Regions from separate parts of the Streptomyces sp. NPDC091280 genome, predicted to be linked through region 2. Evidence: predicted binding sites of a transcription regulator. Region 2 holds the regulator's gene; each other region holds the start of a gene.
What was found. The regulator HrcA, encoded in region 2, represses chaperone genes, less so after heat shock. The targets are predictions, from matches to a motif close to TTNGCACTCNGNNNNNCNGAGTGCNAA.

Region 1 (3,271 bases), on a different contig from region 2:
CCGAGACGAATGGAAGGGCACGATGGTCGACGACATGCGCCGCTTCCTCGGCAAGGTCACGGCCGAGGGCTACGCGGTGGCGCGCCTTGAGGACTACCTGTGAGGTTCCGGGTACCGGTGGCCGTCGCCCTGGCGGCCACCCTCCTCACCGGCTGCGCCCAGTCCGTCGACCCCATCGAACGGCTCGGCAAGAAGGCCGCCCAGCGCGTCCACCCGCACGGCCCGGCCCCCGAACAGCCGTACCGCCACTGGGGTTTGACGGCCCCCATGGCCCCGGCCCCGAAACCCTCCCCGGGACCTCCCGCCCGCTCCGCCGGCCCCGGCCTGCCACCCGTCGTGGACCACGTCCGCACCCGCGACAGGGTCGTCTTCCTGACCTACGACCACGGCACGGGCGCCCGCCCGGACCCGGGCTTCGCCGACATGGTCCGCGAACTGCGCCTGCCCGTCACCGAGTTCGGCACGCCCCAGGACCACCGCCCCGTCGCGGGCCTGCCCTACGACGCCCAACGCACCCGGATCTGCGGCCACTTGGCCCACCCCCGGCCCCGCCTGCTCCGGCCCCCCGACGGCACGTACGACACGACGACCCGCCGGGCCGCCGCCGACTGCGGCATCTCCGCCCTGGTCCTGTGGCGCGCCTCCACCACCACCGGAACCCTCACCTACGCCCGGGGCGCCCACCGCCTCGTCCCCGGCGACATCGTCCGCATCACCCCGACCGGCACGACGGCCCGACTGCTCCGGGGCATCCAGGAGCGCGGCCTGACGGTGGGGCGCCTGGAGGACTATCTCTGAGGGCTATCTCTGAGGACCACCTCTGCCGCGCCGGTGGCTCACGGCAACTGCCCGGCGCCGGTCGGCACGATCAGCCCGTCCGGCGTTTGAGGACGAGGCCGTCCAGGCCGATCGGGGGGTCCGGGGGCGCAGCCCCAGGGGCGGCAGCCACGGCCGACGGTGGTGAAAAATCCGCTCAAGCGCCGCGGGCATTGGCACTCCGCTTGACCGAGTGCTAATCGCAGTCATAGTCTCAGACCTGGCACTCCCCCCTGGAGAGTGCCAATAGCGACGGGCAGGTCCGGCACCCGCGACGACGGATCCACCTGGTCGCCACCTCAGACAGTTAACCCCGTGAGATCTCCGAAGGGGGAGGTCGGATCGTGACGACCGCCAGCTCCAAGGTTGCCATCAAGCCGCTTGAGGACCGCATCGTGGTCCAGCCGCTCGACGCCGAGCAGACCACGGCCTCCGGCCTGGTCATTCCGGACACCGCGAAGGAGAAGCCCCAGGAGGGCGTCGTCCTCGCCGTGGGCCCGGGCCGCTTCGAGAACGGCGAGCGCCTGCCGCTCGACGTCAAGACCGGCGACATCGTGCTGTACAGCAAGTACGGCGGCACCGAAGTGAAGTACAGCGGCGAGGAGTACCTCGTCCTCTCGGCCCGCGACGTGCTCGCGATCATCGAGAAGTAATTCGCTTCAAGCACCGTCTGAAGCACATTCAGTATGTGACTGAAGCACATTCAGTATGTGAGCTGCGCCCCTGGCCCCCGCGACCTTATGAAGCCGGGCGTCGGGGGCGCGGTTCGTTTCACCCACGTTTTCCGAGAGGGCTGAACCGCTCCCATGGCGAAGATCCTGAAGTTCGACGAGGACGCCCGTCGCGCCCTTGAGCGCGGCGTCAACAAGCTTGCCGACACGGTGAAGGTGACGATCGGCCCCAAGGGCCGCAACGTCGTCATCGACAAGAAGTTCGGCGCCCCCACCATCACCAACGACGGTGTCACCATCGCCCGCGAGGTCGAGCTCGACGACCCGTACGAGAACCTCGGCGCCCAGCTGGTGAAGGAGGTGGCGACCAAGACCAACGACATCGCGGGTGACGGCACCACCACCGCCACCGTGCTCGCCCAGGCGCTCGTCCGCGAGGGCCTGCGCAACGTCGCCGCCGGTGCCTCCCCGGCCGCCCTGAAGAAGGGCATCGACGCCGCCGTCAAGGCCGTGTCCGAGGAGCTGCTGGCCACCGCGCGCCCGATCGACGACAAGGCCGACATCGCGGCCGTCGCCGGCCTGTCCGCCCAGGACAGCCAGGTCGGCGAGCTCATCGCCGAGGCGATGGACAAGGTCGGCAAGGACGGTGTCATCACCGTCGAGGAGTCCAACACCTTCGGTCTGGAGCTGGACTTCACCGAGGGCATGGCCTTCGACAAGGGCTACCTGTCGCCGTACTTCGTGACGGACCAGGAGCGGATGGAAGCGGTCCTCGAAGACCCGTACATCCTCATCCACCAGGGCAAGATCAGCTCCATCCAGGACCTGCTGCCGCTGCTGGAGAAGGTCATCCAGGCCAACGCCTCCAAGCCGCTGCTGATCATCGCCGAGGACGTCGAGGGCGAGGCCCTGTCGACCCTGGTCGTGAACAAGATCCGCGGCACGTTCAACGCGGTCGCGGTCAAGGCCCCCGGCTTCGGCGACCGCCGCAAGGCGATGCTCGGCGACCTCGCCACCCTCACCGGCGGTCAGGTCATCGCCGAGGAGGTCGGCCTCAAGCTCGACCAGGTCGGCCTGGACGTGCTCGGCTCCGCCCGTCGCGTGACCGTCACCAAGGACGACACGACCGTCGTCGACGGTGCCGGCGACGCCTCCGAGGTCGCGGGCCGCGTCAACCAGATCAAGGCCGAGATCGAGAACACGGACTCCGACTGGGACCGCGAGAAGCTCCAGGAGCGCCTCGCGAAGCTGGCCGGCGGCGTGTGCGTGATCAAGGTCGGCGCCGCCACCGAGGTGGAGCTGAAGGAGAAGAAGCACCGTCTGGAGGACGCCATCTCCGCGACCCGCGCCGCGGTCGAGGAGGGCATCGTCTCCGGTGGTGGCTCCGCTCTGGTCCACGCCGCCAAGGTCCTCGAGGGCAACCTCGACAAGACCGGCGACGAGGCCACCGGTGTCGCGGTCGTGCGCCGCGCGGTCGTCGAGCCGCTGCGCTGGATCGCCGAGAACGCCGGCCTTGAGGGCTACGTCATCACCTCCAAGGTCGCCGACCTGGAGCCCGGCCAGGGCTTCAACGCCGCGACCGGCGAGTACGGCGACCTGGTCAAGGCCGGTGTCATCGACCCGGTCAAGGTCACCCGCTCCGCCCTGGAGAACGCCGCCTCCATCGCCTCCCTCCTCCTCACGACCGAGACCCTGGTCGTCGAGAAGAAGGAAGAGGAGGAGCCCGCCGCCGCCGGTCACGGCCACGGCCACTCCCACTGACGCGAGTCGGTGAACCCGTAGCA
Region 2 (3,271 bases):
ATGACGATAGGAGAACCGGGCCGGGCCTCGTCACGACACGCCGAAACGGGTTGCCAACGCGTCCCGTTGGGCCCGCACGAACCCCGCGTCCACCACCGCCCCGTGACCGGGCACGTACAGCGCGTCCTCGCCGCCCAGGCCGAGCAGACGGTCCAGCGCGGCGGGCCAGTGCGACGGTACGGCGTCGGGGCCCGCCTGCGGTTCGCCGGACTCCTCGACCAGGTCGCCGCAGAAGACGACCGCCGGATCGCCCGGGACCACGAGCACGAGGTCGTGGGCGGTGTGCCCCCGGGTCGCCAGCAGCCGGACGTCCGGGCCGCCGTCGAGTTCGAGCACCGTGGGGCCCCACACGAAGTGGCCCGGGCGCACGAGGACGTCCGCCGCGTTCTCCGCCGCCCTCGGGTCCAGCCCGTTGCGCACCGCGTCGGCCCGCAGCTCCTCACCCCCGCGCTCGAACACCTCGCCCGCGCCCCCGGCCGCGAGGACCGTCGCCCCGGCGAAGACCGCAGCCCCGAGGACATGGTCGAAATGGGCGTGGGTGAGCGCGAGATGGGTCACACGGCGCCCGGCGAGCGCCTGCGCCTGCGTACGCAACCGCGCGCCCTCCGCGAGACTCGACCCCGCGTCGATCATGAGCGCCGAACCGTCCCCGACGACCAGCCCGACCGTGCAGTCCCAGCCAGGCAGCCGGCACCGGCCCACCCCGGGGGCCAGCCGCTCCCACCCCGCCTCTTCCCAAGTCACCGTCATACGGCGACGCTAACGGTGACGGCACCCCGTGACGCGACCTCGCGGGACCGGCCTTGCCCGGGGTGTACCTCACGGCCGTACACTGGGCCGGGGAACGCTGGCACTCACGCGCACAGAGTGCCAGGAAAGGGCGGGCTCGCGACAAGCGGCGGCAAAGGCGACCAGAACTGGAGGTGTGCGCGATGCTCAGCGAACGCAGGCTTCAGGTGCTGCGCGCCATCGTCCAGGACTATGTGGGCACCGAGGAACCGGTCGGCTCCAAGGCGCTCACCGAGCGGCACAGCCTCGGCGTCTCCCCGGCGACCGTGCGCAACGACATGGCGGCCCTGGAGGACGAGGGGTACATCGCCCAGCCGCACACCAGCGCCGGACGCATCCCCACGGACAAGGGCTATCGGTTGTTCGTGGACAAGCTCGCGGGCGTCAAGCCGATGACCGGCCCCGAGCGCAAGGCCATCCAGAACTTCCTCGACGGCGCGGTCGACCTCGACGACGTCGTGGGCCGTACGGTCCGGCTGCTCGCGCAGCTCACCCGGCAGGTCGCCGTCGTGCAGTACCCCTCGCTGACCCGCTCGACCGTCCGCCACGTGGAGCTGCTGTCGCTGGCCCCCGCGCGCGTGATGCTCGTGCTGATCACCGACACCGGGCGGGTCGAGCAGCGCATGGTGGACTGCCCGGCCCCCTTCGGGGAGTCCTCGCTCGCGGACCTGCGCGCGCGGCTCAACAGCCGGATCGCCGGCCGCCGCTTCGCGGACGTGCCGCAGCTCGTGCAGGACCTGCCGGAGGCCTTCGAGAACGAGGACCGCGGCACGGTCGCGACGGTGCTCTCCACCCTCCTGGAGACCCTCGTCGAGGAGACCGAGGAGCGGCTGATGATCGGCGGCACCGCCAATCTCACCCGCTTCGGACATGACTTTCCCCTCACCATCCGCCCCATCCTGGAAGCCCTGGAGGAGCAGGTCGTCCTCCTCAAGTTGCTTGGTGAGGCGGGGGATTCGGGCATGACCGTACGGATCGGTCACGAGAACGCCTACGAGGGACTCAACTCCACGTCGGTGGTGTCGGTCGGCTACGGTTCGGGCGGCGAGGCAGTCGCCAAGCTCGGCGTGGTCGGACCGACCCGCATGGATTACCCGGGAACGATGGGAGCGGTACGCGCAGTGGCACGGTACGTCGGACAGATCCTGGCGGAGTCCTAAGTGGCCACGGACTACTACGCCGTTCTCGGCGTGCGTCGCGACGCGTCGCAGGATGAGATCAAGAAGGCCTTCCGCCGGCTCGCGCGCGAGCTGCACCCGGACGTGAATCCGGATCCGAAGACCCAGGAGCGGTTCAAGGAGATCAACGCCGCCTACGAGGTGCTCTCGGACCCGCAGAAGAAGCAGGTCTACGACCTCGGCGGCGACCCCCTCTCGCAGGCGGGCGGCGGTGGGGCCGGCGGCTTCGGCGCGGGCGGCTTCGGGAACTTCTCGGACATCATGGACGCGTTCTTCGGCACGGCGTCGCAGCGCGGACCGCGCTCGCGCACCCGCCGCGGCCAGGACGCCATGATCCGGCTGGAGATCGAGCTGGACGAGGCGGCCTTCGGCACCACGAAGGACATCCAGGTCGACACGGCCGTCGTCTGCAACACCTGCAACGGCGAGGGCGCCGCCCCCGGCACCTCCGCGCAGACCTGCGACATGTGCCGCGGTCGCGGGGAGGTCTCGCAGGTGACCCGGTCCTTCCTGGGCCAGGTCATGACCTCCCGTCCCTGCCCGCAGTGCCAGGGCTTCGGCACCGTCGTGCCGACACCGTGCCCGGAGTGCGCCGGCGACGGCCGCGTCCGCTCGCGCCGCACCCTCACGGTGAAGATCCCGGCCGGTGTGGACAACGGCACGCGGATCCAGCTCGCGGGCGAGGGCGAGGTCGGCCCCGGCGGCGGCCCCGCCGGTGACCTGTACGTCGAGATCCACGAGCTGCCGCACTCCACGTTCCAGCGGCGCGGCGACGATCTGCACTGCACGGTGACGATCCCGATGACGGCGGCCTCCCTGGGCACGAAGGTGCCGTTGGAGACGCTGGACGGCATGGAGGAGGTCGACATCCGGCCGGGCACCCAGTCCGGCCAGTCGATCCCGCTGCACACCCGGGGCATCACGCATCTGCGCGGCGGCGGCCGGGGCGACCTCATCGTGCACGTCGAGGTCACCACCCCCACCAAGCTCGACGTGGAGCAGGAACGCCTCCTCAGGGAACTGGCGAAACTGCGCGGCGAGGAGCGGCCCACGGGGCAGTTCCAGCCGGGCCAGCAGGGCCTGTTCTCACGGCTGAAGGACGCCTTCAACGGGCGTTGATCGTCGGTCATGCAGCTGTCCTATGCCGGGCGGAAGGCCGGATTCGGACTTGTTCGGAGGACGTGACAACATGCCGTCATGTCCTCCGCACTGACCGATCTCTTCCCTCATCCGATCGTGCAGGCCCCCATGGCGGGCGGTGTCTCCGTACCGCAGCTCGCCGCGGCCGTGTCCGAGGCCGGTGG
Region 3 (3,271 bases), on a different contig from region 2:
GGCGGGCGAGGACTTCGGCCGCTCGGGAGGCGGGGGCGGTCGTAGACACGTGTGAGGGCTCCTCGGACTACCAGGCACGGGGTACCGGACGGTATGTGCGTATGCATTGATCATGCGTCAACAACAACCTCCGGGCCAAGCCCGTCATTCCGGCCGTCCCGCCCCTCGGCCTGTGATCCCGGACACGCCCGAGGGCGGTACCCCCCGCCAGAAGCAGGAAGTACCGCCCTCGGTAAGACCGTTGACCGACCGGAAGGGGTCGATCAGAAGTCCATGTCACCGCCCGGCATGCCGCCGCCGGCCGGGGCCGCGGCCTTCTCCGGCTTGTCGGCGATGACGGCCTCGGTGGTGAGGAAGAGCGCGGCGATGGAGGCGGCGTTCTGCAGAGCGGAACGCGTGACCTTCGCCGGGTCGATGATGCCTTCCTTGACCAGGTCGACGTACTCGCCGGACGCGGCGTTGAGGCCGTGACCCGGGGTGAGGTTGCGGACCTTCTCCACCACGACGCCGCCTTCGAGGCCGGCGTTGACGGCGATCTGCTTCAGCGGGGCCTCAAGGGCCAGCTTCACGATCGCGGCACCGGTGGCCTCGTCGCCGTCGAGCTCCAGCTTCTCGAAGACGTGGCCCGCCTGGATGAGCGCGACGCCGCCACCGGCGACGATGCCCTCCTCGACGGCCGCCTTCGCGTTGCGGACGGCGTCCTCGATGCGGTGCTTGCGCTCCTTGAGCTCGACCTCGGTGGCCGCGCCCGCCTTGATGACGGCGACGCCACCGGCGAGCTTGGCCAGGCGCTCCTGGAGCTTCTCGCGGTCGTAGTCCGAGTCGCTGTTCTCGATCTCGGCGCGGATCTGGTTGACCCGGCCGGCGACCTGGTCGGCGGAGCCGGAGCCGTCGACGATGGTGGTCTCGTCCTTGGTGATGACGACCTTGCGGGCGCGGCCGAGGAGGTCCACGGTCGCGTTCTCCAGCTTGAGGCCGACCTCCTCGGAGATCACCTCGCCGCCCGTGAGGATGGCGATGTCGCCGAGCATGGCCTTGCGGCGGTCGCCGAAGCCCGGAGCCTTGACGGCGACGGACTTGAAGGTGCCGCGGATCTTGTTGACGACCAGCGTGGACAGGGCCTCGCCCTCGACGTCCTCGGCGATGATCAGCAGCGGCTTGCCCGACTGCATGACCTTCTCCAGGAGCGGGAGCAGGTCCTTGACGTTGGCGATCTTGGAGTTCGCGATCAGGATGTACGGGTCGTCGAGGACGGCCTCCATACGCTCCATGTCGGTCGCGAAGTACGCCGAGATGTAGCCCTTGTCGAAGCGCATGCCCTCGGTGAGCTCCAGCTCAAGACCGAAGGTCTGCGACTCCTCGACGGTGATGACGCCTTCCTTGCCGACCTTGTCCATCGCCTCGGCGATGAGCTCGCCGATCTGGGTGTCGGCGGCGGAGATGGAGGCCGTCGAAGCGATCTGCTCCTTGGTCTCCACGTCCTTGGCCTGCTCAAGGAGGGCACCGGAGACGGCCTCGACGGCCTTCTCGATACCGCGCTTGAGGGCCATCGGGTTGGCGCCGGCGGCTACGTTGCGCAGGCCTTCCTTGACGAGGGCCTGGGCGAGGACGGTCGCGGTGGTCGTACCGTCACCGGCGACGTCGTCCGTCTTCTTGGCGACTTCCTTGACCAGCTCGGCGCCGATCTTCTCGTACGGGTCCTCCAGCTCGATCTCCTTGGCGATGGAGACACCATCGTTGGTGATCGTGGGGGCGCCCCACTTCTTCTCAAGGACGACGTTGCGGCCCTTGGGGCCGAGGGTGACCTTGACGGCGTCGGCGAGCTGGTTCATGCCGCGCTCAAGGCCTCGCCGCGCCTCCTCGTCGAACGCGATGATCTTGGCCATGTGAAGTGGTCCTCCCGGACTGGGGTGGATTGCTCCGGACCGCGCTGGCGCCCGCGACGGACGGCTCGCCTGCCCCGTGGCTCCTTGCGCCACCTGGCCTGCGGGCCTCACCGACCCGATCCTTCGTTATCACTCTCACCTTCAGAGTGCTAACGCCAATGATTAGCACTCGGCATGGTCGAGTGCAAGCGGCTCCCGAGTACTGGCACCCCCGACCAGGAGGCTCGCACGCCGAAGGGCCCGTACCCCAGGAGGTGACCCCCCAGGAGTACGAGCCCTTCGGTGAGGAACGAAGAACGTCGCTGCTGTTCGTCGGCGCGTGCTTCAGCCGGTCGCGAGCCGGACCATGTCCGCCTGCGGCCCCTTCTGACCCTGCGAGATCTCGAAATCGACCCGCTGACCCTCTTCCAGGGTGCGGTAGCCGTCCATCTGAATCGCGCTGTAGTGGACGAAAACATCCGCACCACCGTCGACCGCGATGAAGCCGTACCCCTTCTCCGCGTTGAACCATTTGACGGTGCCCTGAGCCATGCCTAACTCCCCTATTACTGGCCCTTGCACGGATCCGCACTTCGCGGATCCGGGTCAGACCTCACCCCCCACAGGATTGGGGGCGTGCGCCGGAACGCGTCGACCGCGGCCGAATGTATCCGTCCAACTGCCGTCTGCAACAGGTCAATCCGACGAGAATTCCGGGCAGGACCGGTCGGGAATTTACGGAGAATTCGTCCGACTTCAGGGCAAGTCGGGCCCGATAAAGGGCACATAAGGCGCAAAAGAGCCACACACTTTGGCTACTTCTCGTCGCACAAGGAGCCGGTACTCATATGCGTTCGGCATGCGGGATGGAGCGCGTTCCCCAACTGTACCGTGCTCAACCATAGAGAATTGCCCCCTCCGCTTCTCTCGCGGAAGAGGCAATTCGATGAACACTCGGTAATCTACGTTACCGAGGGTAACGATCAACCCCCGGCAACGGCCGGAATGATCGAGACGCCGGCCCCGTCCGGAGTCGCCGTCTCCAGCCCCTGCTCGAACCGCACATCGTCGTCGTTGACGTAGACGTTGACGAACCGGCGCAGCTTGCCCTGGTCGTCCAGGACGCGGGCGGCGATGCCGGTGTGGTTCTTCTCCAGGTCGCCGATGACCTCGGCGAGGGTGGCGCCCTCGGCGGCGACCTCGGCCCTGCCGCCGGTGTAGGTGCGCAGGATGGTGGGGATGCGGACGGTCACGCTCATGCGAGGCCAGCCTCTCGGAAGGAGTCCAGGTTCGGGCGGATGGTCGCGGTGAGGCCGGTGTCGGCGACCGCGTCCAGGGTCTTGAGGCCGTCGCCGGTGTTCAGCACGACCGTGGTGAGCGTCGGGTCCAGCAGGCCGTTGTCGATC

Region 1: groES (co-chaperone GroES) is a predicted target of HrcA. The motif match lies at 990-1,016, and genes of this name have one in related genera.
Region 3: groL (chaperonin GroEL) is a predicted target of HrcA. The motif match lies at 2,049-2,075, and genes of this name have one in related genera.

Annotation. Positions count from the first base shown of each region.
Region 1 is NZ_JBIVUZ010000001.1:773,458-776,728, reverse strand. It holds gene ACIQPR_RS03585 (polysaccharide deacetylase family protein) at 1-103, shown strand, start outside; gene ACIQPR_RS03580 (hypothetical protein) at 100-798, shown strand; gene groES (co-chaperone GroES) at 1,161-1,469, shown strand; gene groL (chaperonin GroEL) at 1,623-3,248, shown strand.
Region 2 is NZ_JBIVUZ010000010.1:461,324-464,594, reverse strand. It holds gene ACIQPR_RS30580 (MBL fold metallo-hydrolase) at 31-750, opposite strand; gene hrcA (heat-inducible transcriptional repressor HrcA) at 933-1,949, shown strand; gene dnaJ (molecular chaperone DnaJ) at 1,950-3,086, shown strand; gene ACIQPR_RS30565 (nitronate monooxygenase) at 3,165-3,271, shown strand, end outside.
Region 3 is NZ_JBIVUZ010000001.1:1,233,583-1,236,853, forward strand. It holds gene ACIQPR_RS05705 (NADH:flavin oxidoreductase) at 1-49, opposite strand, end outside; gene groL (chaperonin GroEL) at 264-1,886, opposite strand; gene ACIQPR_RS05715 (cold-shock protein) at 2,211-2,417, opposite strand; gene ACIQPR_RS05720 (MoaD/ThiS family protein) at 2,849-3,124, opposite strand; gene thrC (threonine synthase) at 3,121-3,271, opposite strand, start outside.